4 regions of the Lysinibacillus sp. NPDC086135 genome follow, and region 4 is predicted to be linked to each of the others. Evidence: riboswitches for the same ligand, from Rfam matches in the RefSeq annotation. Region 4 holds a riboswitch; each other region holds the start of a gene.

Region 1 (7,588 bases), on a different contig from region 4:
AAACTTGACCTCATAAAAGAAGTCAAGTTTCTCCTTAAAATGTAGATTGTGGTACTTGTTGACGAAGTGTTTTTGCTGCAGCTACCATATTCGTCAGTGCTGAGATAGTTTCTGGCTCCTTCCTTGTTTTTAAACCACAGTCAGGATTCACCCAAAATTGATTTTTTGATAAAACCTGTAAGCTATCCTGCATTATGCTTAGCATTTCCTTTTCACTCGGTACACGTGGACTATGAATATCATAAACACCTAGTCCAATTCCTTTTTCATACGGATTGACTTGCAGAGAAGAAATTAACTCGCCATGGCTACGTGACGTTTCGATGGAAATAACATCAGCGTCCAATGCACTAATTGGCTCGATAAAATCATTAAATTCGCAATAGCACATATGTGTATGGATTTGTGTTTCATCCTTCACGCTAGAGGTAGCAAGTTTAAAAGCATTTACTGTCCACTCTAAGTACGTTCCCCAATTTTCTTTACGAAGCGGCAAGCCTTCTCGTAATGCTGGTTCATCAACCTGAATAATTGAAATGCCTGCAGCTTCTAGTGCCTCCACCTCTTCTCGGAGTGCCAAAGCAATCTGATATGTTACATCCTTTCGGGAAATATCATCCCGTACAAAGGACCAATTTAAAATTGTCACAGGACCCGTAAGCATACCTTTTATATAGCGTTTCGTTTGGCTTTGAGCATAGGCTGTTTCTTTGACTGTCATCGGTGCTTCCCATGCAACGTCACCGTAAATAATTGGTGGCTTCACACAGCGGGAACCGTATGAAACAACCCATGCTTTCTCCGTAAATGCAAAACCTGTTAGTTTTTCCCCGAAATATTCAACCATATCTGTGCGCTCAAATTCACCGTGCACAAGAACGTCGATATCTAATTCCTCTTGAATAGTAATCCAACGCTTTGTCTCATGTTCTACAAATACTGCATAATCCTCATTGGAAATTTGTTTCTTGCGCCATGCACTTCGTGTTCGTTTGACTTCATCCGATTGCGGAAAGCTCCCAATTGTTGTCGTTGGGAACAGTGGTAATTGCAATGCTTGCTGTTGAATCTTTTGCCGTGCTTTAAAATCACTATGGCGTTCAAAATCTTGTTTCGACACTGTTCGAACCGCTTTTTGAACATCTTTATTTTGGCGAATCGGATGATTTTTCAACGCTTCAATCGCCTTCATACTTTCCGATAGTTTGTAATTTGAGGGACTGTCTTGGCCCTGTAAATATTTTGTTACTTCCATGATTTCAACTAATTTTTCATCCGCAAAGGCGAGGGCATTTTTAAGAACTGATTCAAGCTTAGTTTCAAGTGTGGTCGTAATTGGAACATGCTGTAAGTTACATGAAGATTGAATCCATAGTTCTTTTGCGCCACTTAGCTGTTCAATGGCTTTAATAGTTGAGCTAACTTCTGCTAGATTGGAACGCCAAATATCTCTTCCATTAATAATACCAACAGCCAATATTTTATCTTTTGGGAAGCCAAATTGACGTAATGACTCCATATTTTTGCCGTAGCCATGCACAAAGTCTAACCCAATCCCACGAACAGGAAGTTTTACAATTGACTCATATGCTGATAATGATTCGAAATAAGTTTGTAGCATAATTTTAGCTTCGGGTACTGATGCAGCTAATTGTGTATAAATTTCTTGAACAAGTTTAACTTCCGCTTCATCTAATGTTGTGGCAAGAAGTGGTTCTTCTAATTGAATCCACTGTGCACCTGCATCCACGAGCTCCTTTAGGACCTGCGTATAAAGTGGTAGTAATGCTAAAATGAATGTAATCTGCGATAGTTTGTCATAGCCTTTCGTTAATTTACAAAATGTATAAGGGCCAATCAATGTAGGCTTTGCAGTAATACCAAACGCTTCCTTAGCCTCTAAAAAATCTGCCAATATTTTATTTTCTGTTAATTGCAAAGCTTGTCCATCGTATTCTGGCACGATATAATGATAATTTGTATTAAACCATTTCGTCATCTCACTAGCCAGGGCTTTTTTACTACCACGAGCTACCCTATAGTATGTTTGTAAATCAACTTTGTCTCCCTGCCAATCAAAGCGCTTTGGAACTAAGCCAAACATCATTGCCGTATCTAACATTCTGTCATAAAGTGTGAAATCTCCAACAGTTATCAGGTCTACTCCGAGTTGAAGCTGCTTGTTAATTCGGGCTAGACGAATATCCTTTAAGTTCTGCAAAAATTCACCCTCTGAAAGCTCATTTTTCCAAAAAGCCTCTAAAGCCTTTTTCCATTCACGATCTTCTCCGATATACGGATAACCAACTATAGTACTTGTATAAATCATGTTCATCTCTCCGATCCATTAAGTATGCCTCGGCATTATTGAGTCCGGAATCGGCCCTATGTGCTTAGGCCAGTATGAGGGCCGACACGATGTCGGTCATTTCGGTCTTCTTTCCGATTCCGTGACATCGGCCAGAGGCTTTAACTTCTAATAAGAAGTAAAAAAAAAAGCCACTCTCCTTTTTTGGAAAATGGCTGTTATCGCAAATTAAAAATAGCTATGAAAAAACAATACGAAATTCTTACAAGATATCGCATGATTCTATGTCGCACAGGGACGATACGGTCACATCTCACCACCTATTTCCACGTAGGTATTTGGTGTGTACTAGAAATTGGCAGGTCTCCTGGCTTCTCATCAACACACCTCACAGCCTTCCCAGTTTCCCCAGTGGCAATTGTGATTTGCTCCGATATACAGTTGCGGGACAGCGTCGGATTTGCACCGACTTCCCTTTTAAGCCAAACTTTCATTTGGCACCAACTCTTACACATTATTTAATTATGCTTTACTATAACACATATTTTTCAGAAAAGTAGATTTATTTTCACGTTTGTTCAATCCAACTCTATCATATTGGGAGCCCTATACATCTAATTACTAAAATACACTTGTAAATAGAGGTATTTTTTGTTATTTTTGAGTTAGTTATCCAACTAACTAATAACAATGGAGGTGTCAATGAATGGCAAAGCCTACTGGTATTGAAAAATCAGATTTATTAATGGCTGCCAAGCAAAGTTTAGTAGAAAAAGGGATTGAAAAATTCACCTTAAAGGCTGTTGCTGAGCAAGCTGGTGTGACACAAGGAACTATTTATTATCATTTCAAATCAAAAGAGCAAATCATTCTCGAAATAGTTCAGGACATCTGTGAAAATTCTTGGCATGAGATTTTGACGACCGATCAAGAAATGATTCAATCTGCACTTCTTTCTGCAAAAAGTCGATATGAAGATGATGCCTTTTATCATAAATTATTTTTCACCTTAATCGTCTTTGGCTTTACGAACCCGACTATTAGACAGCAAATTGGACAAATTTTAGCGGCCGAAAATGAACATTTGCGTAATATTTTAAACAAATTATGGGATACATCACCAATTGATGGCGTGTCGATGGAAACTTGGAGCATTTTTTTCAACGCGCTAATTGATGGCTTGGCCATACAAGTGATGATGCGGGACGATTTCGATATAGATGTATTTTATCAGCAATTCGAAAAAATCCTTGAGACATTACATCGTCTAGGAAAATAATTAGAGGAGGAACACTATGCGATTCTTTTTATGCTGGGGTTTTGGGATTTGGTTTGTAGCAAGTGCCGTGTTTCGATTTATAGGGCATTACTTTTTTACCCTTAAAGAACCTCCCCTCATGATAGCTACTTACATTTTAGCTTTTCCAATCGTTTGGCTAGCGACAATACCTATTTATTCTATAAAAAAAATAAAAGGTACAGAGCGATTACTGGCTGCTATCTGCATTGCATTACCTGGAATGCTTATCGATGCAGTCGTTTTATTAGTCTTCGACGATATTTTTCCGAATTTATCGGTTGTCTTAGATCGATTTTTCGCCTCATGGCTATTATGGGCTTATTCCCTAATTCTCCTTACTGGTTTTACAAAGGCCACATTCGTGAGAAAAAAAACTATTCCTTCGTCAAATTAAAGGATTTGGCATTATTATCCTAGAAGTAAGTATCGATTAGAATTAAAGGAGGAGAAAAAATGGTTATAGGCTTACATCACGTTCAAATAACAATTCCAAAAGGTGAAGAAGAAAAAGGGAAACATTTTTACTGTCAAGTATTAGGACTAAATGAACTTGAAAAGCCTGATTCGTTGAAAGGACGAGGTGGATTTTGGTTACAGGTCGGCAATAGGGAGGTACATGTAGGGACAGAGGATGGCTTTGATAGATTAACGACAAAAGCTCATATTGCCTATCAAGTTGAAAATATAGAACATTGGAAGAAGGTATTAGCCGAACATCATATAGAAATTTTCGATTCAGTTCCTATTCCTCATTTTGATCGCTTTGAATTTAGAGATCCATTCGGTAATAGAGTAGAGATGATTCAGGAAATTTAAGGAAAACAGTTGAATAGAAGGCATGCTGTAAAAAAATATTTAGTGAAATAAAGTATGAATCTTTAGCAAAGCAACGACGTTTTAACAAAATGTCATCCGACTTCTGAATTTTATCGACATCCGCCTTCTAAAGAGCAAAAAAGATCTACACACAAAGCTGTGCGTAAAATTGTAGGCATAATGAGAGGTACTAGGGGCGTTCGATGATCCATCTCGCTTGCGCTCCAGTGTCTCATTTGTGATGCTGATCCCCAACGCTCACTTTCCTCTCTAATTAACCATTTCACAAAGCCTGTATCTGACATCTCATCTCACACTATTTTATAGTGATAGCAACAACTTATCTTTAGTTCAAAAGCGTAGCGTGGAACAAATCAAGCCGTGGGAAACAGTTCAACGCTCACTCCTAGTAGCTAGAACGAAACTCCTCCTTATGGAACCGTTATTTCTCGCTAGATCCCAAAGATGAAATAGTCTAACTATACCATGGTAAATGTATAGGAGCGATTGTCGTTTAATCTTTCAATGCCTAGAAAAACTTGTACTTCCTGCCCCTTTGATTTTTCGTTTTCCACAAACACTTCACCCAACTGAAACATTTGTAATAAAACTGTAAATTAAGGCGATGAAGCCTTTTATATCAGGTGTTTACAGCGAATCCCCATCCAGCGTGGTAACAATTTCCTCAAAGAAGCCCTACTTTTTCATGCTACGATTAATTCCAGTGACAAACCAAATTGGGATTAATCCTAACAATAGCTTCAGGAGGAAATTAACAACATGAATAAACGATTTTTAACAACAACATTAGCATTGACGATAGGTTTTAGCACAGTGGGGATGGTACAGCCAACTGTTCAACCTATAGAAGTTGAGGCTGCAACAACAACAAATGCCCTTAATAACTCACAAGCAGTTAATGCGAAAGCAGATCAACTAATTCAAACTGGAAAAAGCTTAATTGGTAAGGCGACATACAGCAATTCTGTATACAAGGCTACATATCCTTATAAATTTTCTTGTGCTTCATTTATTATGTACATTTTCGAGAAAAATGGTGTTGACCTTGCAACTTATAATGAAGATTATATGTTACAGCAAGGAACGTCTGTTAACAGAAATCAATTACAAAAAGGTGATTTACTATTCTTTAAGAGTAAAAAAACTGGGACAGACCCTGACCACGTTGGTATGTATATCGGAAACAACAAAATGATTCACATGGCTGATTCTAAGCAAAATATTGTTATTTCTGATTTAAATAGTAAACCATATTATACAGATAATTATGTAGGGGCCCGTAGAGTATTACCTACATTACTTTCAGCTAATCCTGCAACGAAAGGCGATAAGATTGTTGAAAACGCCTTTAATTATAAAAATAAAGTAACTATGAGTTCTACAAATAATGAAGCAAGTCTTCGCTTTACAGCGCCAGGATATGTAGATTTCGTCTATCGTAAGAGTGGAGTTAAACTTGGTACAACCAATTTAAAGGAACTAATGAATGTTGGAACAACGGTTTCACGTACCAATTTAAAAAAGGGTGATTTAGTGTTCTTTAATAGTGTTAAAGGCTCTAAAAGCCCTTCACTAGTAGCTATCTATGCCGGAGATCAACGTATTATCATTCCAAGTTCAAGTGGTATTACTACAAGAGTACTAATGGTTGACTATTATAAAGAGCATTATATTACAGCAAAACGTGTTTTTTAAGAAAGTTTACTAGAATCATTTCAAATGGTTGAATTTGAAATGCTCAACAGAATTAATGTTTAAAAAAGAAGCTTTCCTTAAGGAAGCTTCTTTTTCTATTATTTATTTTTTAACTGATTCGCAAATTCTATCATAGATTTGCTAGACATTGGACCTTTAATAAGGACAATGGTTTCACTATCTAGCTTATGCTTTAGTACATCTAAAACGCCTGTAACATCTTTAAACATATGAACATCTGCCTTGGTGCCTTCCTTCAACGCTTGGTTCGCAATATTTTCTGCTCTATTGCCAATAGTAATAAGCGTATCAATATTTCTTTTCGCGACCATTGTGCCAATCTCTCGATGATATTTTTCTTCGAAATTTCCTAATCTCTTAATGTCACCTAAAATAAGAATTACTTTCTTCCCTTTTCCTATCGTATCCAAAACCTTTAGTGCCGCTTCAACAGAAGTCGGGTTATTTGTCCAAGTATCATCTACTATAGTACATTCACCGATGCCCGTAGAAAATTCTAAGTGTCTTGCCATCGCTTTGAACGTTTTTAATTGCGAAATTGCAACAGCAATGGAAAGTCCCATTTCCTTCACGGCAGCTATAGCCGCTAATGCGTTATATACTTGGTGTTCTCCGTATCCTGGAACAAATAAATTGTATTTGTCATTTGACACTTTTAGTACAAATTTCATGCCGCCTTTAGTGAATTGTATATTCGTAGCTTGATAATCTGCCTTTTCGTTGACGCCAAAGGTAATAATCTTTCCTTTAAATTTACTTAGGGGGATTTTTTTAATGTTTTCATCATCACCATTAATGATTAACGTGCCATCTTTTCTTATTCCTTCTACAATTTCAGCCTTTGCTTTGATATAGCCATTAAGATTATTGCATCCATCTAAATGATGGACACCAATATTCGTAATAATACCAATCGTAGGCTGATAGATCATACATTGGTGTTTAATATTACCGATATTACCCAGCCCTAATTCAAAGATAGCTGCTTTTGTATTCTGATCGATTCCAGTCAAGTACGGTAAGGATTGCCGTGGCTCATTTTTACTGCTGACAGATGCTTGAACATTCCATTCCTTACTAGCTATATGTTTAATCATTTCTTTCGTTGTCGTTTTACCACATGTTCCGGTCAAAGCAACGACTGGTATTTGAAATAAATTTCTGTAATGTCCCATAAATTTCCAATAGGCATGCAAAATACTCTTGACGCGTATAACGGTCGTATTTTTCAGCGCATTTTTCAATTCCTCTGATGTTTTATCAGAAATGACAAGAGATGGTCCCTTTCGATCTATTTCTTGCCAGTTAATTTGATCACTTTTACTAACAAACATAAGTGTATGATTTTGAGTCAGTTCATGTCGGTTATAATAAATTGCATGTTTAACAGACCAGTGTTCAGAACCGCTTAATAATTCTCCTTGTAA
Region 2 (7,588 bases), on a different contig from region 4:
ATCGTTACTGCTAAAGCGGAAATTTTCGCAGCTTCAAAAAAGCGCCTTGAACCTAAGTATTGAGATACAACAATGGAAGCACCATTACCAACTACTTCAAGTATTAAAATTGCAATATGAATATACTGATTGGCTGCACCAACCCCTGATACTGCATTATCTGATAAAGCACTGAGCATAAAAGTATCGGCTAGTCCCATTAACATAAATAAAAATACTTCTAAAAATATCGGCCACGTTAAATGGAACAAGCTTAACTTACTTGTCTCTTTTAAATCACTTTCTCTTACTGTATCTGACAATTTCAACTTCTCCTATACGCTTCATAAAGATTTTACGTGCGGTTAATTTTCCCGCTACCAATTTTGTGATGAGAGTTTTGTACCTAACGCTTCGCTTTCGGTACAGTTAAATGACTACTCGTTACAGCGGGATAAAAATATATAGTATCTTATCATAGATTTTTAAGGTGTAAAGAGTTTTTATAATGAAATATTGTAAAGCTAGTATAATACGTAAAAACCCCTCTCACAATTTTATGCGAAAGGGTTTCATATCATATTAAGTAATGATCCTGCAATTGCTTACGTTTTTCTGTTGTTAAACCAAACTCTTGCTCTAAAAAAGTGGTCTTAGAGCCATATCGGTTATCCATTGCATCAAATGCCGCTTGTAAATAGTCCTCACGGGCCGACATTAAAGCATAAAATTGCTGCAATTCTTGATCGCTATAACCTGGCTGAATTTTCTGAGCCATTCGTTCTACTAAGGGACGTAGATGTACATTTGTATCTAAATAGTCCTCCATAATTGTTTCCTCAGGTACATCTAAAGCAAGTAAAATAAGTGCGCTACCAATACCTGTTCGATCCTTTCCGACCGCACAATGATGAACAAGCCCTAAATTTTCAGGATGCTGAATCGTTGCTATTAACTTTTTAAACGAGTCATTATTAAAAGGCATTTGCACATAAAACTCTCGGAACATCTCTAGGCTTACAACCTTATAAAAATCTTTTCCACCAGTGTTTGTAGGCATCTCAAAAGCATGATTTCCCTTTGCTGGTATTTGAAGATACTCGGCATATGGGAATACCGGATTAGGATTATTTTGAGCCTCATGGTCGTCTCGATAATCAAAAATTGTTTTCACACCAAGCGTTTTAAATAGCTCCTTATCTGCATTCGTCATTTTACCAAGTGCTGCTGAACGATAAATCAAACCATTCTTAACGGCACGTCCATCTCTCGACTTATAACCACCCATATCACGAAAATTATAAACTGCTTCAAACGGAACAATCTTCATATCAAACTGTTTCACTCACTGCACCTCTCTCTGTTAGCAAGCATTCTTACTTCTATATTATAAAACAATCCGATATAATACAATTTTCAGACTAGGAAATGTCATACACTACTTCAAAAGCGATGAGGGGATTTAAGCGATGCTTTATTGAATAGGAGAATATGGCCGTATTACCTAATCACTTTTCATCATAGCGGAGCAGTTATCCACCTCACCTGTTCACTTTTTCATCATAATGGAGCAGTTATCCACCTCACCTGTTCACTTTTTCATCATAGTGGAGCAGTTATCCACCTCACCTGTTCACTTTTTCATCATAGCGGAGCAGTTATCCACCTCATCTGTTTACTTTTTCATTATAGTGGAGCAGTTATCCACTTCACCTAATCACTTTTTCATCATAGCGAAGCAGTTATCCACCTTATCCAATCATCAAAAAAGCTGCCCATAAAGGACAGCTTCAAAATACACTTTTTCAATATAAACTATTTAAATAACTCAGGGTATACTGCTTTTGCGATTAATTCAACTGCTTCGCCAATACGCGGACCTGGACGATTTGAAATATCAGTATCTATAGAATAAACCGCTTTATTTTGAATAGCAGTGATTGAATTCCATCCATCACGAGAAAGAATTTCTGCCGCTGGGTCTTTCACATAGTTTACTGTTGTTAAAATGACATCTGGATTTTTCGCAATAATATCTTCCTCAGATACCTTTACCCAGCTTTTAAGGTCAGCAAAAACGTTGTTAACATTTGCAGCATTTAAAATTTCTTGTTGGAATGTACCAGAACCAGCTGTATAGATGTCTGGCTTTGGACTAATTTCTAAATAGATATTTTTTGGTTCTTTCACATCTTTAACTTTCGCTTGGACATCTGCAATTTTACCTTTAATATCTTCATTTAACTTGTCGCCTTTATCTTTGATGCCCATAACCGTTGCGACTTGTTCGATATCCCCGTAAACATCATCAAATGATTTAGCTGATTGAATGGCAAACACTTTAATACCCGCATCCTCAAGGCCTTTTAATGCATTTAAATTTTCTTCATCTTTGCCTCCAGTTGTATAGGCAATAACGACATCTGGCTTTAGAGCTAAAATACGCTCGCTATTGAATGTTGTAGAAGTAGAAACACGCTCAATTTTTTGCGCTTCTTCTGGATACGTATCATACTCAGTTGCACCTACGATTTTATCGCCAACGCCTAGCGCAAATAAAATCTCTGTATTACTCGGTTGTAATGAAACAATAGTTTTAGGTACTGCATCAAACTCTACTTCTACACCACGGTCATCCTTAACTTTATAGCTAGTAGTTTTCTCAACTTGTTGATCTTCCTTAGAAACAGTTTCTTTTTTTGTATCCTCTTTCGTGCCGCAGCCAACTAATACGAGGGCCAGCATCAACAGAGAAAGCCATTGTAGCTTAAACATTTTCTTCATTTCATTGATTCTCCTTTTTTCTTTTTCATCGGGTATGACTTACTAATAAACGGTATTTCAGCAATACCAGCATGCTGATTCATATAGACAGCCATTACAAAAAAGACATTGGCTAGCAATCCTAAATAATCAAAGAGAATAGCAGGTACTTCCCGTTCTTCAGATACTTTGTGCAAAACACGATATGATTTTTTCGCCTCACTACGGCATACATGTAATGCAGTAGCGGCCTCTGTCCCTTGAGGTAATACAAAGTTTTGTATTTCATCCTGAACATGACTAACATAGAAATCATAGCGATCACTTAGCCAAGTCAAATCATCTTCGGTTACCGCCAATTTACCTCGTACTGACCCATTTACATGGTAAGCCATTGGTAAAATGGCTAGTAAATCATCTGATACTACCTCCACTGTTTCCTTTTTTACCGCCGCCAAAGCGACGCCAATATGTGTTGTAAGGCTATCTGTTCGAATTTCAAAATCTACCGTTGATGCCTTTTCACGCATAAATGGATAACAAGAATAACGTGCATCTTTTTTCAAATCTAAGTCCCCGCTTTCCTTCGTGAAAAATTCTACTTTATTCACACCTTCTTAGGATTTCTTCCGGTGAAAGATAAGTGTACATAAAAAAACGTTGTTCCCATTCCTAAGGAAACAACGAAAATAACATAAATAGTGTCATATAGACACAACATAGCCTATGTAATTGCCGCATATTCTCCTAGCTTCCGAAGAGTTATCATACGTTCAAACAAAGGTCGGTCTCCTGGCTTGTACAGTTCACTACATTCAATCATGTCGTGCGTCATAAACCTTCCCATCAGATCATTCGACAGTGGTATATCTTTATGATTCCTGTACTTACAGTTGCGGAAACAGCTTCGGTTTTTCACCGAATTCCCGATTATGCTATAGTTCAGCACCCTTATTCTGCAAGAATTATTCACTTGTTAAGCAGTTTATCATAGATTAATAGGAAAAAATAGATGTGGAATTAGAATAAACAAATACGATGGGTAAAGATCATGCAGGTATCACCATATGCACGTGCAGGTATTATATTTCATAGATCGATATTATAAAAGCTATCTCTCAACGAAAGCATTTGCGTAAAAACAGCTATTTTACATCTTTTAACGGATGGCATTCTTATATTTCTTTTTGCATTTACCATCTTCTTCTTCTTCAATCAATCGCTGTGCAATCTCTAGTAGTTTCGGGTCTTTCGTTTCATCGAATAGCTTTTTAAAAGATACAATAATATCATAGCGTATCGATGTCGGGTGCTTTTCGTCTAAGCATATTTGAAATCTTTTAGCCAAATATGACACGACTAAATCTCTTTGTACCTGCCCTGCTAAACCTATTTTCCAAATCGCCTGCAAAGTATGCCTAGCAGTTTCTATTTTTTCATCATACGTTACTGCCCAAATCTTTAAGAAGTCCTCTAATACTCTTTCTTCAGGATCACTTTTTGCTGCCAATGCGCATAAAAATTGTGCAGCACTTGCACGTACATGTCCATTTCTATATGTAAGAGCTTGAACAAGTTGTTCCCAAACTGAATATGTCCAATCAACTGGTTCCTGCATAATTTTCATTAATTCTTCGTATGATTTGTATTGAATATCAAGGTCACGCTCTGTTAAATTACTAAAAAGTTGCAAAATCTCTTTTTCCATGATTCATCCCTACCTTTATGAACGCAAAAATGACAAACTTGTAAGTATTGTAATAATTTCTATCATTCGTTACTTTATTACTACGAAACTAAAGTCACAAACAGTTTAACTATATTTCAAAATTATCAGAAATGAGTATCAATATGCAAGAAAACAATTCTTTCGGCTATAAAGACACATTTTACATGTTAGCTTTATAATTGGAATTAGCCTTCTATGAATCCAGCGAAATACGCTATAACGATGACAATCATTATATGGATAATTGATGCTATACCTTACATCGGCTCTATTTTCATTTTAGTAACAGGTAATATTGTAGTAAATATATCTACTTATGTAAATTTATTCATCTTAGATGCTATTTTACTCATTATTCATCGAGTAGTCGAGCCTAAATTAATGGATCTATATCTGGCTGTATGATTTTTACTCGGAGGGCCTTAAATACCGTCAAATAAAAAAAAGGTCATCTTTGTAATTTTTTTTACAAGGATGACCTTTTCGCTATTTAAATCGTCTATATAATAGTAGGGCTTATTGAATACGACCGAAGCCTACTAAATATTGATTCCACCAATCAAGTGATTCAATGACAACACCTTTATTTTGAGCATCAATCATCGTGTTATTTCCTAAGTAAATACCTACATGCGCTATGCCTGAACCATAGCTGAAGAATACTAGGTCACCTACACGTGCTTCACTTGCTGAAATACGTTGTGTTGCTAAATATTGTTGTGATGCTGTACGTGGTAAAGATACGCCTGCTTGTTTGTAAGACCATTGTACAAGACCTGAACAGTCAAATCCTGTTGATGGGTTGCTGCCGCCCCAAACATAGCTACGGCCTAAGAATTGCTTTGCAGTTGAAATTGCATCACCTGAAGATGCAGTACCTGAACCAGAACCAACAACGACTTTTTGTGGTGATTTTTCATTGTTCGCTTTACCACTATTGTTAGCATTGCTAGTATTACTGTTACTAGTATTATCGTTAACGTTGTTATTTGTTGCTTGTACTACTGGAGTAGCTGCTTGAAGTGCACGTAAACGAGCTGCTTCTTCCTCTGCTGCTTTACGTTCTGCTTCTAAACGTTCTTCTTCTTGTTTCGTTGCAATTTGTGCCTTTAACGCAAGAGATTTCGCTTCATTTTCAGCTTTTTTCACTTCCATTTCGCTTTCCTTTTGTTGAAGCTCTTGGAATTGCTTTTGAAGCTCTTTTTGTTTTTCATCTAATGTTGCTTTTTGTTTCTCTAAGTTAGCCTTATCCGCTTCTTGTTGATCTACTAAATCTTGGTCAGCATCCATTAATGTTTTTACCGCTACGACACGGTCCATTAAATCTGCAAAGCTTTTTGCTTCAAGAACAGCATTTAAATAAACGCCCACAGTATTATCTTGAGCTTGGTATGCAGCCATACGATCATTTAAAATCGCTGAACGTTGCTCAATACGTTTTTTAGTATCTACAATATCTGCATCCACTTCTTTAATATCTGCTTGTACTTTGTTAAATACTTTTACTTTTTCATCGATCTCTTTTTGTAGTTTAGTTAATTCTTCTTGTAGCTTTTTAACCTCTGTATCTATTTTAGCTTTCTTATCAATCATTTGTTGAGATGTTTCTTCCGCGTGCACTACGGTTGGTTGAACTGTATTAAATAATAAGCCGCCAGCTAGTGCTAATGCTAGCACCATCGACTTACGCCATTTATTGCGCTTACCCACGTTATTCTTTCCCTTCACTAGTCAATTTCGCTCTTAGTATTTTAATGTAATCACTGGAACGATTGTTTTATTTCTCTTATATTTTATTAGCCTTTTAAAGTTTAGCATTATTAGCATAACTTTTATACTATTTCACGGCTTTTTAATCGTTTAGTAAAACTCGCAACATTCTTGTAATATTCATGTAAATTCTATTAAATTCTACAAAACTACGTTTTATTCTACATAACAACGTTTTTAACTACTTTACCATTAGACCCAATTTCTGTTTTGTAATGTTTTTGTAATATTTCACGAGAACATTTATCCATTATGGCTCGACATAATTGCATCCGGAATCTGCTGAAAGAAGTTAAAATAAAAAAGGTAAGGGAGCATTTCCCCTACCTCATCTTGTCGCAAAAGAATAGATATAAATAATGTGTTTCAATAAACAAAGATTGATTTCCACTCCAAGCTGGTGCTTCCTATTGCCTCATAGAACGTAGCGCTTGGATAGAAAGGCGTACCAAAAGAATGGCACATAAAAACAATCCCAAGTATGCAGCTGTATTTAAGTAAACAGCGTACGCTTCACGAATAAATTGCGAGATTGCTAAAAGTGCTACAGAAATAATCCCAAAGGTAATACCTACGAGAAGTAAGACTAAACGGGAAAACAAATTTGTAATAAAACGAGCATTATCCTCATCCGAAAAAACATCGTGATGTAACGTAATTTTTCCGCTCTCCACCCGTTGAATGAGCTGATTAACTCGTCTTGGCATTTTGTGCAATGCCGGAATAAGCATTGCTAATTCTTCTTGTAAACGTTCCTTCGTTGCCATCGGTTCTTTAAATGGCTTAAGGAAGGATGCTCGCATATATGCAGATGAAAAATCTTTCGCTTCCGTGAAAATATCAAAATTCGGGTCAATTACCCGTAATGTCCCTTCCAATGTTACTAATGAACGCAGCGCTAAACCTACTGCTGGATAGAAAGTAAGACCGAAATCACGAACAACCGTAAATAACGCATGTATTAATTCTTCTGTCGGAATTCGATCCACGTAAGAAATTTTCAAGAGAATTTGATCAATTGCTTGCTCTATTTTTGCACGATCTGCATGATCTGCATTTTCAACCAATAACGTTATGCCGTCAAATAAAGTATTTGAATCACTTAGATGAATCCCCATTAAAATTAGCTTTAAGCCTTCTTGTTGTGTAGCTCCCAAACGACCAACAGCCCCAAAATCAAGAAGGATCGGTGTGCCATCCGTCTCATCAATCTGAATATTTCCCGGATGTGGATCCGCATGAAATATACCCGAAACAAGCATCTGTTCAATGAAAGAACATAAAACAGTCCGCGCAAACTGTCTACGATCATTTTCTAATCGATTAAATTCAGCCGCAGCATTTGCA
Region 3 (7,588 bases), on a different contig from region 4:
TTTTGCATGCGCTGCGCTTGAAGCATTTCCTCACGCATGATGCGACGTAATTCTGAGTCACTTAAATTAGGTTCATCTGTTGAAACAGGTTCATTCTTTTTAGCGAACAGCTTTTTAATTTTTGCCATGTTCATACCCTGTTCCAAGTAATCTTTTATTTCTAGCAATGCATCGACGTCATTTAATGAAAACATTCGACGGTTGCCTTCTGTTCGGTGCGGCTCAATTAAATGGTGTTCTTCATAATAACGAATCTGACGTGCCGACAGCTCGGTCAATTGCATTACGATATTCATTGATAATAACGGCATAGTTCGTCTAATTTCACGACTCATTTAAGTCCCCTCCAATACCTGCTAATAATATAACGAAAAATTTACACTGTCAACCGCTCATGTGAGGTTTCCTAACATGAGTTAAAAAAATTTTTTCGAAATTGTAAAAAACTAAAATTATTATCCTAACGCGGAGATTGATTTCCGTTCCGACTTGGCGCTTTTCCTGGGGCGGCCGATGTCCAATTCACTTAATTACATTTCTACGTTTTAACAAATGAAATCTTCAACTTTTCATCTATAAATAAAAAACTATTCAAAATAGAAATTTTGAATAGTTTTTTCTCTACTTATTTTTGGATTTTTTGAACAGCACTACAAATTGCAAATTTTACGTGTTCGTATGTTAACCCACCTTGAATAAATGCTGTAAATGGCGGACGAATAGGACCGTCTGCTGTAAGCTCAATACTAGAACCTTGAATGAATGTTCCAGCTGCCATGATGACATCATCCTCATAGCCAGGCATATAAGCAGGCTCTGGTGCATAATGCGCATTAATTGGTGAATTCGCTTGAATTTCACGGCAAAAAGCAATCATTTGTTCCGCAGTTTGGAAAGAAACCGATTGAATTAAATCTGTACGATTAGCATCATAGCTCGGTGATGTATTCATACCAATTTCTCCTAGTATAGCAGCCGTGAAAATCGCACCTTTTAAAGCTTGAGATACAACATGTGGTGCAAGGAAAAATCCTTGATAGAAATCACCAAGCGTATTTAATGTTGCTCCTGCTTCAGCACCTATACCTGGTGATGTCATACGATAAGCACATTTTTCTACTAAATCTGCACGGCCAGCAATGTAACCTCCAATTTTCGCTAAGCCTCCGCCTGGATTTTTAATGAGTGAGCCTGCAATTAAATCAGCCCCAACCTCTGTCGGTTCCTGTGCCTCAACAAATTCACCGTAGCAATTATCAACGAAAATAACTGCATCCGGTGCTAATTCACGGATTTTTGCACACATGACTGTAATTTGCGAAATGGTAAATGATGGGCGTGTTGCATAGCCCTTCGAACGTTGGATAGCAATCATTTTTGTGTTTGGTGTAATTGCAGCTGCAACACCTTCCCAATCGATCGCTTGATTATCGATTAAATCTACATGGCTATAACCGATTTTATAATCTTTTAAAGAGCCAGTATCTTTATCGCCACCATCAACTATTGATTGCAATGTATCATAAGGCTGACCCGAAATATAAAGTAATTCATCACCCGGACGTAGTACTCCGAATAAGCTAAGTGTAATTGCATGTGTACCAGAAATAATTTGCGGACGTACAATGGCAGCTTCCGCTCCAAAGACCTCTGCATAAACTCGTTCTAGATTGTCACGCCCCTCATCATCATAGCCATAACCATTAGACGGGTGCAGATGATAGTCACTTACTTGATGCTTTCGGAACGCGGCAAGCACTTTTTGTTGATTGAAGAACGCCATGTCTTCTACCTTTGCATGAAAAGGGCGTACCTTTTCTTCTATTTTAGCAGCTAATGCTAGTGTTTCTTCTGATAAATTGGTTGTAAAAGTCATACTGTTCTTCTCCATTTCACATTTGTTCAAATCTTATCTTAACAATTTGTGAGCTTGCCTGCAAAGCTTGCTAATTGCATTAGGCACTAAGATCAATTATGACTCGGCATAATTGCGTGACATCCAACGAAGGCTTTCATTTCTTTTTAGCTATCCTTTTGCGACAGGCACAGGGTGTTTGGATACCTTGAAGTAACTTAAATCCGCATTCATCTCATCCACCTATAGTGCTGGGATATTTCTGTTGAAAAGAAGTAGTTACGAACTTAAAGTTTTAATTCTGCTATAATAAAATATTTAGTATCTGATAATTCCAAATCATAAGTCGATGCTTTTTTTTTGCGAAAACTTGTAGATACAGTAACTAATCTACAACAACATAAAATGATTTATTCACATAAGGGGTGAAAGGGTTGGCTTGGGAGGTTTTTAGTATCATTGGCACAATTGCCTTCGCAATTTCCGGGGCAATAATTGCAATGGAGGAAGAATACGATTTATTCGGTGTATATATACTCGGTATCGTAACTGCTTTTGGTGGTGGAGCTATACGAAACTTACTTATAGGTTTACCTGTAACAACACTGTGGGGGCAGGATAGAATGTTCCAAATTGCCATTGCAGCTATTACGCTCTTTTTTTTATTTCCACATCGACTCATTCAACATTGGCATCGTTGGGGCAATGTCACTGATGCTATTGGATTATCGGCATTTGCGATTCAAGGTGCCCTTTATGCTGTGAAGCTCGACATGCCTATTAGTGCCGTTATTGTTGCTGCTGTCTTAACAGGGTCAGGCGGTGGAATTATTCGTGATTTATTAGCTAGACGACAACCATTAGTCCTCCGCGATGAAATCTATGGTGTTTGGGCAGCATTAGCCGGGCTTATCATAGGACTTCAACTATTTTCAGGGGATATCTTTTTATATGTATTATTTGGTGTGATCACAGTACTAAGAATACTTTCATATATAAAGAAATGGCGTTTACCGTTACGGAAGTTGAATCGAGCATAGATATACTGTTGCATATTTAAAGCCCAAATCTGATATTTGGGCTTTAATTTTTAAATTCATTCTTTCTTAGCGGTTCTATTCAACGACTTTGGCTGTTCTATCCACGATTTTGACGGTTCTATCCACGATTTTGACGGTTCTATCCACGACTTCGGCTGTTCTATCCACGATTTTGACGGTTCTATCCATGACTTCGTTTATCACACACCGTGATCCGCGTAATAAAGTTACTTTTTCAACAGCAACATTGCTTCTTCTAAAGTAGCCATATTTTTCATCATAGAGCACGCTGCGTCCAAAATAGGAAAGGCTAAAGCTGTACCAGAGCCCTCCCCCAATCGCATATTCATCTGCAACATCGGTTCAACTCCGAGCATTTCAGCGGCAATTTTTGCACCTGGTTCTTCAGAGGCATGCGAAGGAATGATATAGTCTTTTACGTTAGGTTCAAGTTCGTAAGCGATAAGGGCAGCGATGGTAGAAATAAAACCATCAATAACAACAGGTTTACGATGTGCAGCGGCAGCAAGTATCACCCCAGCCATAGCGCCTATTTCTAATCCACCGACTTTTCCAAGAATATCTATAGCATCATCACGATTTGGTTTATTTAATGCAATAGCATCATAAATGACTTGTACTTTATGCGCTATCCCGCCTGGTCCAACACCTGCACCGAAGCCTGTCACTTCATTCGGATGACATTCACGAAGAACCGATAATATGGCAGCACTCGGTGTTGTATTACCAATACCCATTTCACCTGTCCCGAGTACATTTATCCCATTTTTTATTTCTTCTGTAGCTACTTCAATTCCTACTTCAATAGATTGAATGGCTTCTTCCCTTGACATAGCAGGGCCCTTTGCCATATTGTCCGTGCCATATTTAATTTTTTTTACGATAACACCAGCATCATGTGGAATATCTTCTTTTACACCAACGTCAACTGTGACAATTTTAGCATCTGTGATTTTTGCGATGGCACAGACACCAGTTCCTCCTCTAGGAAAATTTAATGTTTGAAAGACTGTTACATTTTGTGGATTAGATGTCACCCCTTCATCACAAACACCATGATCTGCGGCACAGACAATAATTGCTTTATTATCAATCGCAGGAAATAGTTCGCCTGTAATTCCGGATAGTTGCACAGCAAGGGCCTCCAGTTTCCCCAAGCTTCTAGGCGGCTTGCAAAGTGCATCTATGCGTTCTCTTGCCTTCTCCATCATTATGTAGTCAGCACTTTGAATGTTTTGAATCGTCTGTTGTAATAATTGCATGAAAATTTCCCCTTTCTTTTTTGCCCTTGTAACTTGAAGAATGATTTATAGAAAAAATAAAAAGCCTGTAGTTTATTCCATAACAAATAAACTACAGACTTTTCCATCGTCTATATAACCGAAGCAGATAGGCAGGTCTCCTGGCTCAATTTCAACATTTCATAGAACCTTCCCAGAACGATGCTAGTGGCATTCTCTATGAAACTCTCTTTTACAGTGGTGGGACCGCTAAAGCTTTTCACTTTATTCCCTATTCTCCCGCAATGGGCACCTAATGCTCTTATGCAATTACTTTAAATCTACGTCAAAGTAGTTTTTGTGTCAATACATTAGTGAAATTGTATATTTCTTGCCAACTTTTCTGAGTCCGACTTTCCAAGTGACTCAACAATCAACCGGGACAAGAAAGCGAATATTATATCTCATACCTTTAAATAATAAATCGACACGTATATACGCGGTTTCACTTGGTAATGTAAACGTATCTGATAACCGCGTCCAATCAACTGTCCCTGTAATTGGAGCCGATAAGAATTTTTGAAAATATAAGAAAAATCAATTTGTACTTTTAAGAAGATAGCTTAAAGGCTACTCTTTACTGAAGGCATCTGAGCTTTTTCGTCACCCTTAGCCTAAATGATTGCAAAAAAAAATAAAATGAAGGTTGTTTTATTCCCCCTCTTAATCACTTTATTTATATGAGTGTGAGAAATCGTTGATAACAAGGTTCGTGGATAACCTTAATCAACGACATCCACTAGTCTCACATCTCAAATAACTTTTAGGAGGAAATAATAATGGCTTCATGTTCTCAATCTGATTTAACTGCTGCGACAATCCCAAATGTGGTACCATCTTTAAAATTATACGGTAAAGCAAGTAATAATCAACGTTTCTTCTTGTCTGATAATCCAGAAACTATTAGTAGCTCTGTTCCATTTACTAATGGTTTTGCAACGCTTTGGGCTGATACTGCATCTGGATTACAGAGTGTAACTTATCGAATGTTTGTTTGGCATCTAAATAACACAGGTGCGACTATCAAGTTTGGTGTTACCATTGGTAATGGTTCAAGTGGCAGTACTTATCAAGTCTCTGGTGTTAAAGACTGTGTCGAGACTATTACCAACTTTGTAGCTCATGGGAAATGTGCCGCAAAAGCTTTACTCGGAAATACATTAACGCCTAGTTCTCCGGTTGATAGTTCCATTGCAGCGGGGAAAGTTGGATTAGTTAAAGAATGGAAAGTACCAAATGGTTATTTGGTGGGTGGAATTATTGAGTTTACGTTATCGTCTAGTTCTCCAATGTCTTATAAAGTCAGAACAGTAGCTGCTAAAAGTACTACTGCCGATCTTCGTAGTAATCAAAATGCAGTTGTGTCACCAGTTGGAACTCATCCGCGTGGTTCTTGGAACTTTTCCAATATCGACGGCTATGGTACTTCAGATGGTGCTGCTGCTCTATATACTGTTGGAGACGGCAATAAAAGTTTCTCTATAAATAATGGCATTAATGACAACTTAATGACTAAAGACACTAGCTATATGCCTAGCGAAGCTGTAGCAACTAATAAGGGGCATTATGGTGTTATTTATAAGGCGAATATCACTTTCAAAAACCCAACTCAAGCCGATAAGGCATTAAAGGTCTATTTGACAGGTCGTGGAGGTTCATATGGCGGCGCTGTACGTTGGAACAATGGTCCAACTTACGGTGTTCCTACACTGGCTTCCAATACCCAAGGTGTTCGGATTGCTACATTTACTATACCTAAAGGAACTAGTGTTACACATTCAGTCTATACTTCTACAGCTGGCTCGCTTAACACCCCAGCGGCGATACTGATTACAGAGTAATTTAAAGAATTTCTCGTTAAATAAAGGAACCCTGTACTTATCGCAAATTCTCCGATGAGCTACAGGGTTCTCTACATATCATAATATAATATTCATTCGAAACATCTTGGAACGTAAAACCAGGGAAAACGGTATAACTGCTTAATTGGGTATCACTAATTATTTGAGCTTTATCTATTCAAAAAAGAATAAAGAGCTGCGTATGTAACTCAATGATCTTTAATTAACGCACCCCCTTAGGTTTGCATATGTTATTAATCATATTTTACTAAAAGTTAAACAAGCCTACGATATTCCCCACCACAATAAACGAAATACTTCCCAACCCTAAAAAACATACATTAAAACACTTTCTTTTGAAAAAGTTCGAACTTTCATGAATTCTTTACCGGCATCATAAAAAGAATAAACAACGACTGGTAATATTAATGCCATCGCTAACCAATGTTTCCACTCCCCATCATTCCAGGAAAGCTTCCATAATGCATCATAAATTGGTAACATAATTGCAAATAAAAAACCCTGTATATATTTCTTGATGTATCTCTCCACACCTATCCTCACTCGTCACCTCATAATTTTAAAACACTTAAAAGTTATCGTATTTATTCAGGTGTTTTCCTATCTAAATTTTTTAAGTGTAAATCAAGTCTTAAAAGTGCTATTCAACAATTTTCCTTTTTTATAGTCGCAACCAGGAAAAGGTCGGATAATTTTTTTACAACAGTTAGTTTATTTTCAATTATCGTTTCAGTCTCTTCACCGTATTCATGATCTAATAAATAGACAGGAGGATTATTTCCTTCATGTATATTTATTGCGTATGGATTTCCAATACCTATTTCTAACCCGATACAAATATAACCGTTTTTATGTACTGCGCATCCTGGAACATATAATAAACATTCTTTACTAATACTCTCTGGATTCAAGAATTCTATTCGCAATTCAGCTTCTTCATCTAGAGGAACTACCAATTTACTATCACACACTTCTACCGTAGTCATTAGTTCTATCAACCACTCTGGAAGTTTAATATCTAGTTTTTCATTTAGGTCATTTATTTCTCTAACTGTGGCTATCCTAGTGGATGTTCCAGACCTTTGAATCATTTCTTTAGCATTTGTAATTACTTCATTCACCAACGTGACTCCTCCATACAATTGGGAATATTCACCTCTTGAACTAACGCTATTTCTATGTACCTTATACATTCACATACAGCCAGCTATTGCATCTCGTTAGTAAAAAATTTCTTTCCATTATCCTCTAATGAAAAAAATTTTTGATTTAAAATATCCATTTAAAAAATGTATAAACTCCAACCAATGCAAAAATAAATATTAAAATTATGATTGAAAGACAACCAAAAATAATCCAGTTATGTTCACCCTCTATTGAAGCATCTGGTTCCTCTACTAATTTTTCTTTTACTTTATTGATAGATAAAAGTGCTGGGTCTAAATCCAGTCCTTTTAAAAGTTCAATATCACCTTTATACTTTAAAGCTCTTGCTATATTATTAATGTCATTTCCCATAGAGCTTTCAAA
Region 4 (7,588 bases):
AATCTAGTAGCCTTTTGCATAGAGATAATCGCACGTGTTGTGTTTTGTTTTTTTGCTTCAACTGAAACATCTTCATCTGCAATATAGCAGTGTAAATCGCCACCATGTTTTTGGAAGCGTTTTTTCCCTGAACCACTTTCAATCATTTGCACATCTGCAATGACATGGCGACCAGCAAGGATTGATTTAATACCGGCCTCAAGTGCTCCCGGTGTAATAATTACGCTACGCCCTAATTCAAAGTCTGCAGAAGCATGAATGATGCGACGTACAACTTTCCACTCATCCTCTGAGAAATTATGCTCGCCCATTTCCTCTGCAATAATAGAGAAACTGTAATCATAAATTTTATCTGGGTCTACTGTTAATGGTTTGAAATCTGTTTTAAAGTCCATTTGGATTGCCTCCTAAAGTGTGTTTTGTACAGCTTGACGTACATCTTCAAATGTAGAATATTGCTGTCCGTATTTTATATTTGGTCTGGCAATTAAAATCGTTTCGATGCCACATGCAAGGGCAGCCTCTAGCTTTTCATCCACCGAGCCAACCTTGCCGCTTTCTTTCGTAATCATCAACGTCACATCATATTGACGAAAAAGTGCTTCATTTAATTCCTTTGAAAAAGGGCCCTGTATGGCAACAATATCTCTTTGTGCCACACCAAGTGCTTCGCATTTTTCCATATTATCGAGTCGAGGAAGCATACGCGCAATTACTCTTGTATTTTCTAAACCATGTAATACCTTTGTAAAGGTTGCTAGTGTTTTACTGCCCGTCGTTAGCATAATGACACCACGTTTTTCTGCTGCTAAATGGGCAGCCTCGTCGTAATCTTTCACAATCGTAATTAGTGGATCTGCATAATGCTCATGAGCACGTTCATAGCGAATATACGGAACATTTGCTTGCTCAGCTGCCACCATAGCATTTTTTGAAGCTTCTTCAGCAAATGGATGAGAGGCATCTACAACTAAACGGTACCCTCGCTCTGTAATAATCGTCGCCATTTCATCCGCCGTTAAACGACCGACTAAATAAGGAAGGCCTACTTCTGCAAGGCTAGAAGCAGCTGATTCAGTAACGACCGTTGCTGTCACAGCATAACCCGCTGACTGGATTTCAAGTGCTAGATTTCTAGCATCGCTCGTCCCTGCTAACATGAAAATCATTTCACTGGCTCCTCTTCATGGTGGTGATGATGATCATGGTCGTGGTCGTGATGATCATGGTCGTGGTCATGATGGTGATGATGATGCGCATGTCCATGTACTGCTGCATAAGCACGATAATTTTCTAAATCTTGCATACCTGTTGACGTGCCATTTACAGCTTGCTCAATACGCTCTAATAGTACATTTTGTAAACGCTCATGATAGCCAAAATAGTTAGCAATTTGAATATCACAGTCCGGATATTTTTCGTTAAATTGCTGACACATACCGTTCATACGTTCCATTAGGATACCTGTGAATAAAAAGTACGGTAGCATAATAATTTTTTTAGCACCGAGCTTCACACAGCGCTCAATTCCTTCTTCAACACGCGGATCAGTGACACCCATAAATGCACTTTCCACATACTTAACCGGGAGTTTTTCCCATAACAAGCGTGTAATTTTATAAAAATCACCATTTGCAGCAGGATCACTGCCACCACGTGCAATTAATAAAATGGCAGTATCTTCATGTTCTTCTTCAGCATTAAAACCGATTTCTACTAAACGATCTTCTAAAATAGCAAATATTTCTTCATGGATACCGATTGTTTGCCCATATGTGAACGTTATATTTGGATAATGCTCACGCGCATGTTCGATTTCTGCTGGAATATGTAGTTTTGAATGTCCAGCATGAAGCAGGATGATCGGAATAACATGCACCTCTGTAGCACCCTTCTTCACACAGTTCGTAATACCTTCTTCAATGTTTGGCGAGGCAAACTCTAAAAAACATGTTTCTACTAAAAAACGTTCATCAATGCGAGGTGTCATTTGCTCGATAAACGTGCGTACCTCTTCATTTCCTGCTTCTAAACGGCTCCCGTGGCCGACAAATAAAATTGCTTTCATCTCATTACTCCTCACTAGTCGCCGCATGGAGCGGGCTCTACTTTTATTTTTGAAGACATATCCTGATACGTAAAATGTAGGATCTTTTTCACACGCTTGAAGTATTTAAACAGACGTTCATTTGGATGCGCATTTGCTTTATATTCATCGATAATGTCGGTGATAAGTGGTATGAGGTGTTCAGGCTCTAACCCCTCAACAACAGGCTGTGCAGCATGAGCTGTACGACCAACCGGCTTGGCACCAATAAAAACATCAAATTTACTTTTACGATAAACGATGCCAATATCATCAAATACTGCTCGATAACACGCCATACCGCAGCCATTAAAGCCAATATTTAATGTTTTCGGTAACGCCATACCCCCAAGCTTTTCTTGAATCTCTTCTGCATATGGAATCGAATCGACCTTTTCTCCGTAACAGAAGTCACAAGCCTTTAACGAAAGCACGTCACCAAGTGGTGCAAGTAAAAAGCCAACTTCACGGAGCTTTGCTGTAATTTCTTCAGGGTCAGACGTTGGAATTTTCAAATGAATTTGATGGTCTGGTGTATACTCCATCGTTCCTTCCTCACCAACTACTTCAGCTAAAGTCTTCATTTGTTGAGGCGTAAAGAACTTATTGGCTACCCCAGGACTAACCGCTAATTCAAAAATAGATTCGATTTTTTGTTGAACACGCTTAGGTGATACTTTCACAGCGTTTGTTCCCTTTACCATTGCAAGAGCTGCTGTTGCCATTTCAAGTGACGATTTGTTAGACTTTGGTTGTGGTTTAATGGCTAAACTGGGCTTAATACGATTTGCATTAGGATCTGTCGCAAAATCATTACGCGCTGCTCCTGTTTCTTGATTCATCGCCCATGGTTCATTTTCTTCCTTAAGTCGTTGATGCGGTCGTAACGGTTGTTTTTCTACACCAAGTGTATATTTACGCTGATAACCACGTGGCGTAATCATCTTATTGTCGTAGAAGAATGTTGTTGAATTCCCAATAATAACTGTCGTTAACATGCCGATATCATGTTCAAGCATTTCTGCTAAAGTAGTCATCGTTATTTCCTGGCGGTCACGATATGCGCTTTTCACAAGTCCAACTGGTGTATCTGGCGAACGATATTCCAATAAAATTCGTTGTGCCTCTACAATTTGTCTCGTACGACGTCCACTTTTCGGGTTATAAAGAGCAATAACAAAATCCGCCATTGCTGCCGCTTCTACTCTTTTTGCAATTAAATTCCAAGGTGTTAAGTGGTCACTTAAACTAATGGTACAGGCGTCATGCATAATTGGAGCACCTAGTAAACTTGCACACGAATTAATAGCTGAAATACCTGGAACAATTTCTACCTCGATACCAGTTGCCTCTGTCCAGCCTAGCTCGATTAATACCTCATACACTAATCCTGCCATTCCATAAACCCCGGCATCTCCACTAGAAATGACCGATACGATACTTCCAGCCTCTGCTTGACGTACCGCTTCCTGTGCACGTGAAACTTCCTCCGTCATACCAGTACTAATAATCGACTTTGCACTAACTAAATCCTGAATAAGCTCAACATACGTTTTATAGCCTATAATCATATCACTTTGTTGTAGTGCCTCCACAGCACGAGTCGTAATATGTTTAAAGTCTCCAGGACCAAAGCCAACTACGAAAATCTTACCTTTTTGTGCCATTTTGTTACCCCTCTTTCACCTTTTCAATGCCTTTAATGGCTGTTGTTTGTGCTGTACGCTGTAACGAACCTTCCTGCAATGTAAAGACATGCTCATTATGTAACGACTCATGATTTAAATCTTGTACGAGTGCTCTCGCATGCTCCGTTGTTGGCACACGGTACCAATTTCCCTGAGGATATGCAATGACAACACAAGCATCTTTACATCTGCCATTACAGCGAGTTCTCGTCGTATGTATTTCCTTATCAAGCGCCAGCAACTGTATTTCATCACGGATCGCCTGTGTAATGTCCTCCCCATCTTTTTTCATACAGCTACTACCATTACAAATAAAAAGATGTGTTTTCATCCCCTCTAAATTCCAAGTTGTCATAGTCGTTCTCCCCTCATTTGCTTTTAGGAAAAAAAAACCTTTACTCTAGACGAAGAGTAAAGGTTTTGTAGAAGCCAAATAAAAACGAATATATACGGGTACTCGCTTTCGCTTCAACTTCTCCCTCCGAAAAGTTTGCATGTATCATCCCATAAGCAGGTTTCCTGACTTAAGCTTCCTTTTACTTTCGCGCCTTCCCAAGTTTTCACTAGTGGCATCCGCGATTTCATCAGCTATTACAGTAGCGGGGGCTGTATCGGACTTTCACCGATTTCCCTATTATCTTGAATATTCAAGCACTTATGGACGTTTTATATGAATTTTTAATATATCAAGTATGCCTCGGCATAATTGCATGACAGCCGCCGGAGGCTTTAACTTCTTTCAGCAGGTACAGGTGTTTTGACACCCGCTGAAAAGAACTTAAATCAGCATTCATCTTACCATCTATAGAGGTAGGAGACTTCTGTAGCTAACGCTTCACTTTCGCTACAAAAGACATTTGCTGAAAGAATTTTAATGTAATTGAAAACTGTTTCTATCATAGCTTATTTTTTAAAAATTTCAATATTACTTTCTTAATTTGTGACAATTTTTTTAAAATTCTATAGAAAAACGCGACATTTCTTTTTGATTTATCTAAATTTTCGACGTAGACTATTAATTTAAAATTTTTCTATAAAAATCATAGCATATATATGGAAATTCATGTTACACTTTGTCGTGAAATCTCACAACTTCATCTTTTTTCGGTGCGAATTGTTCAGCATTTCGCTTAAAAGGGAAGCCGGTTCAAGTCCGGCGCGGTCCCGCCACTGTACTAGGAAGTTTTATAGAGAATGTCACTGTCCAAAGGATGGGAAGGCCTATAAAACGTTGAACTAAAGCCAGGAGACCTGCCGAAAAATATGTGATCGTTTCAACCTACGAGGATGGGTGTGCGGCTTAGCAGATTAGAATTTTATTTGCTTTTTTAGCATGCACTTTTCCACTATCGGAGAAGTGCTTTTTTTCATTCAGAAGAGACTCCATCTCAAGGTAGTAGATGAGTACAGATATGGTTCCAACCGGGCCAAAACACCTACTGAATGAAAAAAAGCTTCCGGCGGATGTCACGGACTTTGAAAGGAATGAATTGTGCTTGCACAATTCAAAATCCGGACGCATTGTTTATCTGCGCGAAAGCGAAGCGGCAGCTACAAATGTTTTCTGTAGCGAAAGCGAAGCGGCAGCTACAATTACGCCAAGGCGAAATTTTATCGATCGCATACTAATTCGAAAAATTTTAAAGCTAGGAGGAGAGATTCTTGAAATTTTCAGGTTGGAAGCTTAGTTATTTCTTATTGGCATTTTTATTCGTGCCAAATCGTGCATTTGCGATGCATATTATGGAGGGTTTTTTGCCAATTGAATGGGCGATTTTTTGGTGGGTCGTATCGATTCCATTTATTATTTTAGGATTACGTTCTATTCGTAAAACCATTGAAGAAAATCCTGAAACAAAAATGATATTAGGGCTATCGGGTGCCTTTGCCTTTGTACTATCTGCCTTAAAAATCCCTTCTGTAACAGGGAGTTGTTCGCATCCAACTGGAGTTGGACTTGGGACAGTTCTTTTTGGACCATTAGCGATGAGTGTTATCGGGACAATCGTATTATTATTCCAATCTTTACTGTTAGCACACGGTGGGCTTACAACATTAGGGGCAAATACCTTTTCCATGGCAATTATGGGCCCTATTATCGCTTACTATGTATTTAAGGGCTCACAAAAACTGGGATTATCATTTTCAGTAGCCGTCTTTTTAGCAGCAATGCTTGGTGATTTAGGTACATATGTTGTCACATCTGTACAATTAGCTCTTGCCTTCCCTTCTGAGGTCGGTGGCTTTATGGCTTCATTCACAAAATTTGCTGGTATTTTTGCGTTAACACAAATTCCTCTTGCTGTTAGTGAAGGAATTTTAACAGTGATCGTTATGAATTTTCTGAAAAAATACAATGTGAGTGAATTAAAAGCTCTACGTGTTTTCTCAACAAAGGAGGCTCACTAACATGAAAAAGAACTTACTGCTCTTAGCCATTGTTGTGTTCCTAGCAATTATCCCCCTATTTATTCAAAAAGGTGCAGAATTCGAGGGGGCTGATGGCGAAGCGGAAGCAGCAATTAGTGAAATTGATGCAAACTACGAGCCATGGTTTGAAAGCTTATGGGAGCCACCAAGTGGTGAAATTGAAAGCTTATTATTCGCACTACAAGCTGCTATTGGCGCTGGATTTATCGGCTATTTCATTGGCTTAATGCGTGGCAAACATAAAGAGGGTTAAGCGATGTTACTCATTGATAAGTATGCTTATTTGAATAAATTAGCGTCTGTTCATCCGTTAGAAAAAACGACGTTATCCCTTGGACTACTTATATTGTCGCTTATCATGAGAGATGAACGAATGTCACTCATTACATTTATTGTGATGAGTGCTTTTATCATTTTAGGCGCAAAAATCCCTGCTAAATATTATGCTAAATTACTATTGCTACCTGGATTTTTTTTACTATCAAGTTTAGTGTCAATTTTAATTTCTATAGCGCCAACAACTAGCACGTTACCAACGTATATTTGGTCATTTTCATTTAATAGTTGGACGATTTTTATCGGCAGAGCGAGCCTCGTGACAGCGCAACAGCTTTTTTTCATCGTCCTTGGCAGCATTAGCTGTTTGTATTTTTTAATTCTCACAACATCAGTCCAATCTATTTGTTACGTGCTAAGACAATGGCGACTTCCAACTCTATTTGTAGAGCTAGTAGAGCTAACGTATCGTTTTATTTTTATCTTTTTAGATAGTATGCAAAAAATTCATCTTGCCCAGCAGGCTCGTCTAGGATACAGCTCCCCTATGCAGTGGCTCCGTTCGGTATCAATGTTAATTGCAGCTTTATTTGTCGAGATGTTCCAACGAAGTCGTGAGCTAAACAATGCGATGGAAGCGCGTGGTGGCGAAACTGTTTATTGGCAAGACGATGTTACCTATAACGCGAAAAATTGGGTAGGTATTGCTACTATTTTTATACTCCTCATCATTTATGGAGGGTTTTTCTGATGACAGATTTATACTTTGATTTAACACATTTATCCTACGCTTATGCAGATGGAACTTATGCCCTAACAGATATTACACTTCAAATTCCAAAGGGGAAAAAAATCGCTTTACTCGGTCATAATGGAGCTGGAAAATCAACGTTATTTCAGCATTTAAATGGTATTTTGAAGCCTACCGCTGGAAGTATATCCTTTTGTGGCAATGACCTGAACTATAGTAGAAAAGCATTAAAAAAATTGCGCCAACAGGTTGGTATTGTTTTTCAGGATGCCGACAATCAGCTTTTTTCTGGCACAGTTAAGCAAGATATTGCATTTGGTCCTTTGAATCTTGGCTGGACAACTGAAAAAATTGAAG

Evidence for each region. A riboswitch is a leader RNA that binds a small molecule or an ion and turns the genes downstream of it on or off. The one in region 4 is predicted to bind cobalamin.
Region 1: another riboswitch for cobalamin. It lies ahead of metE (5-methyltetrahydropteroyltriglutamate--homocysteine S-methyltransferase); the one in region 4 lies ahead of ACIPKN_RS13490 ((2Fe-2S) ferredoxin domain-containing protein).
Region 2: another riboswitch for cobalamin. It lies ahead of ACIPKN_RS21460 (ATP:cob(I)alamin adenosyltransferase); the one in region 4 lies ahead of ACIPKN_RS13490 ((2Fe-2S) ferredoxin domain-containing protein).
Region 3: another riboswitch for cobalamin. It lies ahead of cobT (nicotinate-nucleotide--dimethylbenzimidazole phosphoribosyltransferase); the one in region 4 lies ahead of ACIPKN_RS13490 ((2Fe-2S) ferredoxin domain-containing protein).

Annotation. Positions count from the first base shown of each region.
Region 1 covers NZ_JBIVCA010000006.1:87,168-94,755, forward strand. Annotated here, with positions in the region: gene metE (5-methyltetrahydropteroyltriglutamate--homocysteine S-methyltransferase) at 35-2,329, opposite strand; cobalamin riboswitch at 2,649-2,828, opposite strand; gene ACIPKN_RS10235 (TetR/AcrR family transcriptional regulator) at 3,015-3,587, shown strand; gene ACIPKN_RS10240 (DUF5367 domain-containing protein) at 3,604-4,002, shown strand; gene ACIPKN_RS10245 (VOC family protein) at 4,062-4,424, shown strand; gene ACIPKN_RS10250 (C40 family peptidase) at 5,205-6,140, shown strand; gene ACIPKN_RS10255 (UDP-N-acetylmuramoyl-tripeptide--D-alanyl-D-alanine ligase) at 6,239-7,588, opposite strand, start outside.
Region 2 covers NZ_JBIVCA010000020.1:20,933-28,520, forward strand. Annotated here, with positions in the region: gene ACIPKN_RS21445 (MATE family efflux transporter) at 1-302, opposite strand, end outside; gene ACIPKN_RS21450 (tyrosine-protein phosphatase) at 557-1,324, opposite strand; gene ACIPKN_RS21455 (ABC transporter substrate-binding protein) at 1,795-2,763, opposite strand; gene ACIPKN_RS21460 (ATP:cob(I)alamin adenosyltransferase) at 2,760-3,308, opposite strand; cobalamin riboswitch at 3,508-3,711, opposite strand; gene ACIPKN_RS21465 (hypothetical protein) at 3,902-4,450, opposite strand; gene ACIPKN_RS21470 (hypothetical protein) at 4,667-4,876, shown strand; gene ACIPKN_RS21475 (C40 family peptidase) at 4,988-6,181, opposite strand; gene ACIPKN_RS21480 (ABC1 kinase family protein) at 6,649-7,588, opposite strand, start outside.
Region 3 covers NZ_JBIVCA010000003.1:341,522-349,109, reverse strand. Annotated here, with positions in the region: gene ACIPKN_RS06690 (MerR family transcriptional regulator) at 1-335, opposite strand, end outside; gene ACIPKN_RS06685 (methionine gamma-lyase family protein) at 626-1,876, opposite strand; gene ACIPKN_RS06680 (trimeric intracellular cation channel family protein) at 2,290-2,895, shown strand; gene ACIPKN_RS06675 (hypothetical protein) at 2,971-3,099, opposite strand; gene cobT (nicotinate-nucleotide--dimethylbenzimidazole phosphoribosyltransferase) at 3,123-4,178, opposite strand; cobalamin riboswitch at 4,292-4,469, opposite strand; gene ACIPKN_RS06665 (hypothetical protein) at 4,976-6,037, shown strand; gene ACIPKN_RS06660 (hypothetical protein) at 6,365-6,589, opposite strand; gene ACIPKN_RS06655 (SMI1/KNR4 family protein) at 6,703-7,179, opposite strand; partial or broken gene ACIPKN_RS06650 (DUF6584 family protein) at 7,328-7,588, opposite strand, start outside.
Region 4 covers NZ_JBIVCA010000009.1:146,846-154,433, reverse strand. Annotated here, with positions in the region: gene ACIPKN_RS13510 (precorrin-8X methylmutase) at 1-395, opposite strand, end outside; gene cobK (precorrin-6A reductase) at 408-1,169, opposite strand; gene ACIPKN_RS13500 (sirohydrochlorin chelatase) at 1,166-2,068, opposite strand; gene cobJ (precorrin-3B C(17)-methyltransferase) at 2,083-3,753, opposite strand; gene ACIPKN_RS13490 ((2Fe-2S) ferredoxin domain-containing protein) at 3,758-4,129, opposite strand; cobalamin riboswitch at 4,267-4,448, opposite strand; cobalamin riboswitch at 4,863-5,047, shown strand; gene ACIPKN_RS13485 (hypothetical protein) at 5,175-5,462, shown strand; gene ACIPKN_RS13480 (energy-coupling factor ABC transporter permease) at 5,437-6,183, shown strand; gene ACIPKN_RS13475 (energy-coupling factor ABC transporter substrate-binding protein) at 6,185-6,457, shown strand; gene cbiQ (cobalt ECF transporter T component CbiQ) at 6,461-7,231, shown strand; gene ACIPKN_RS13465 (energy-coupling factor ABC transporter ATP-binding protein) at 7,231-7,588, shown strand, end outside.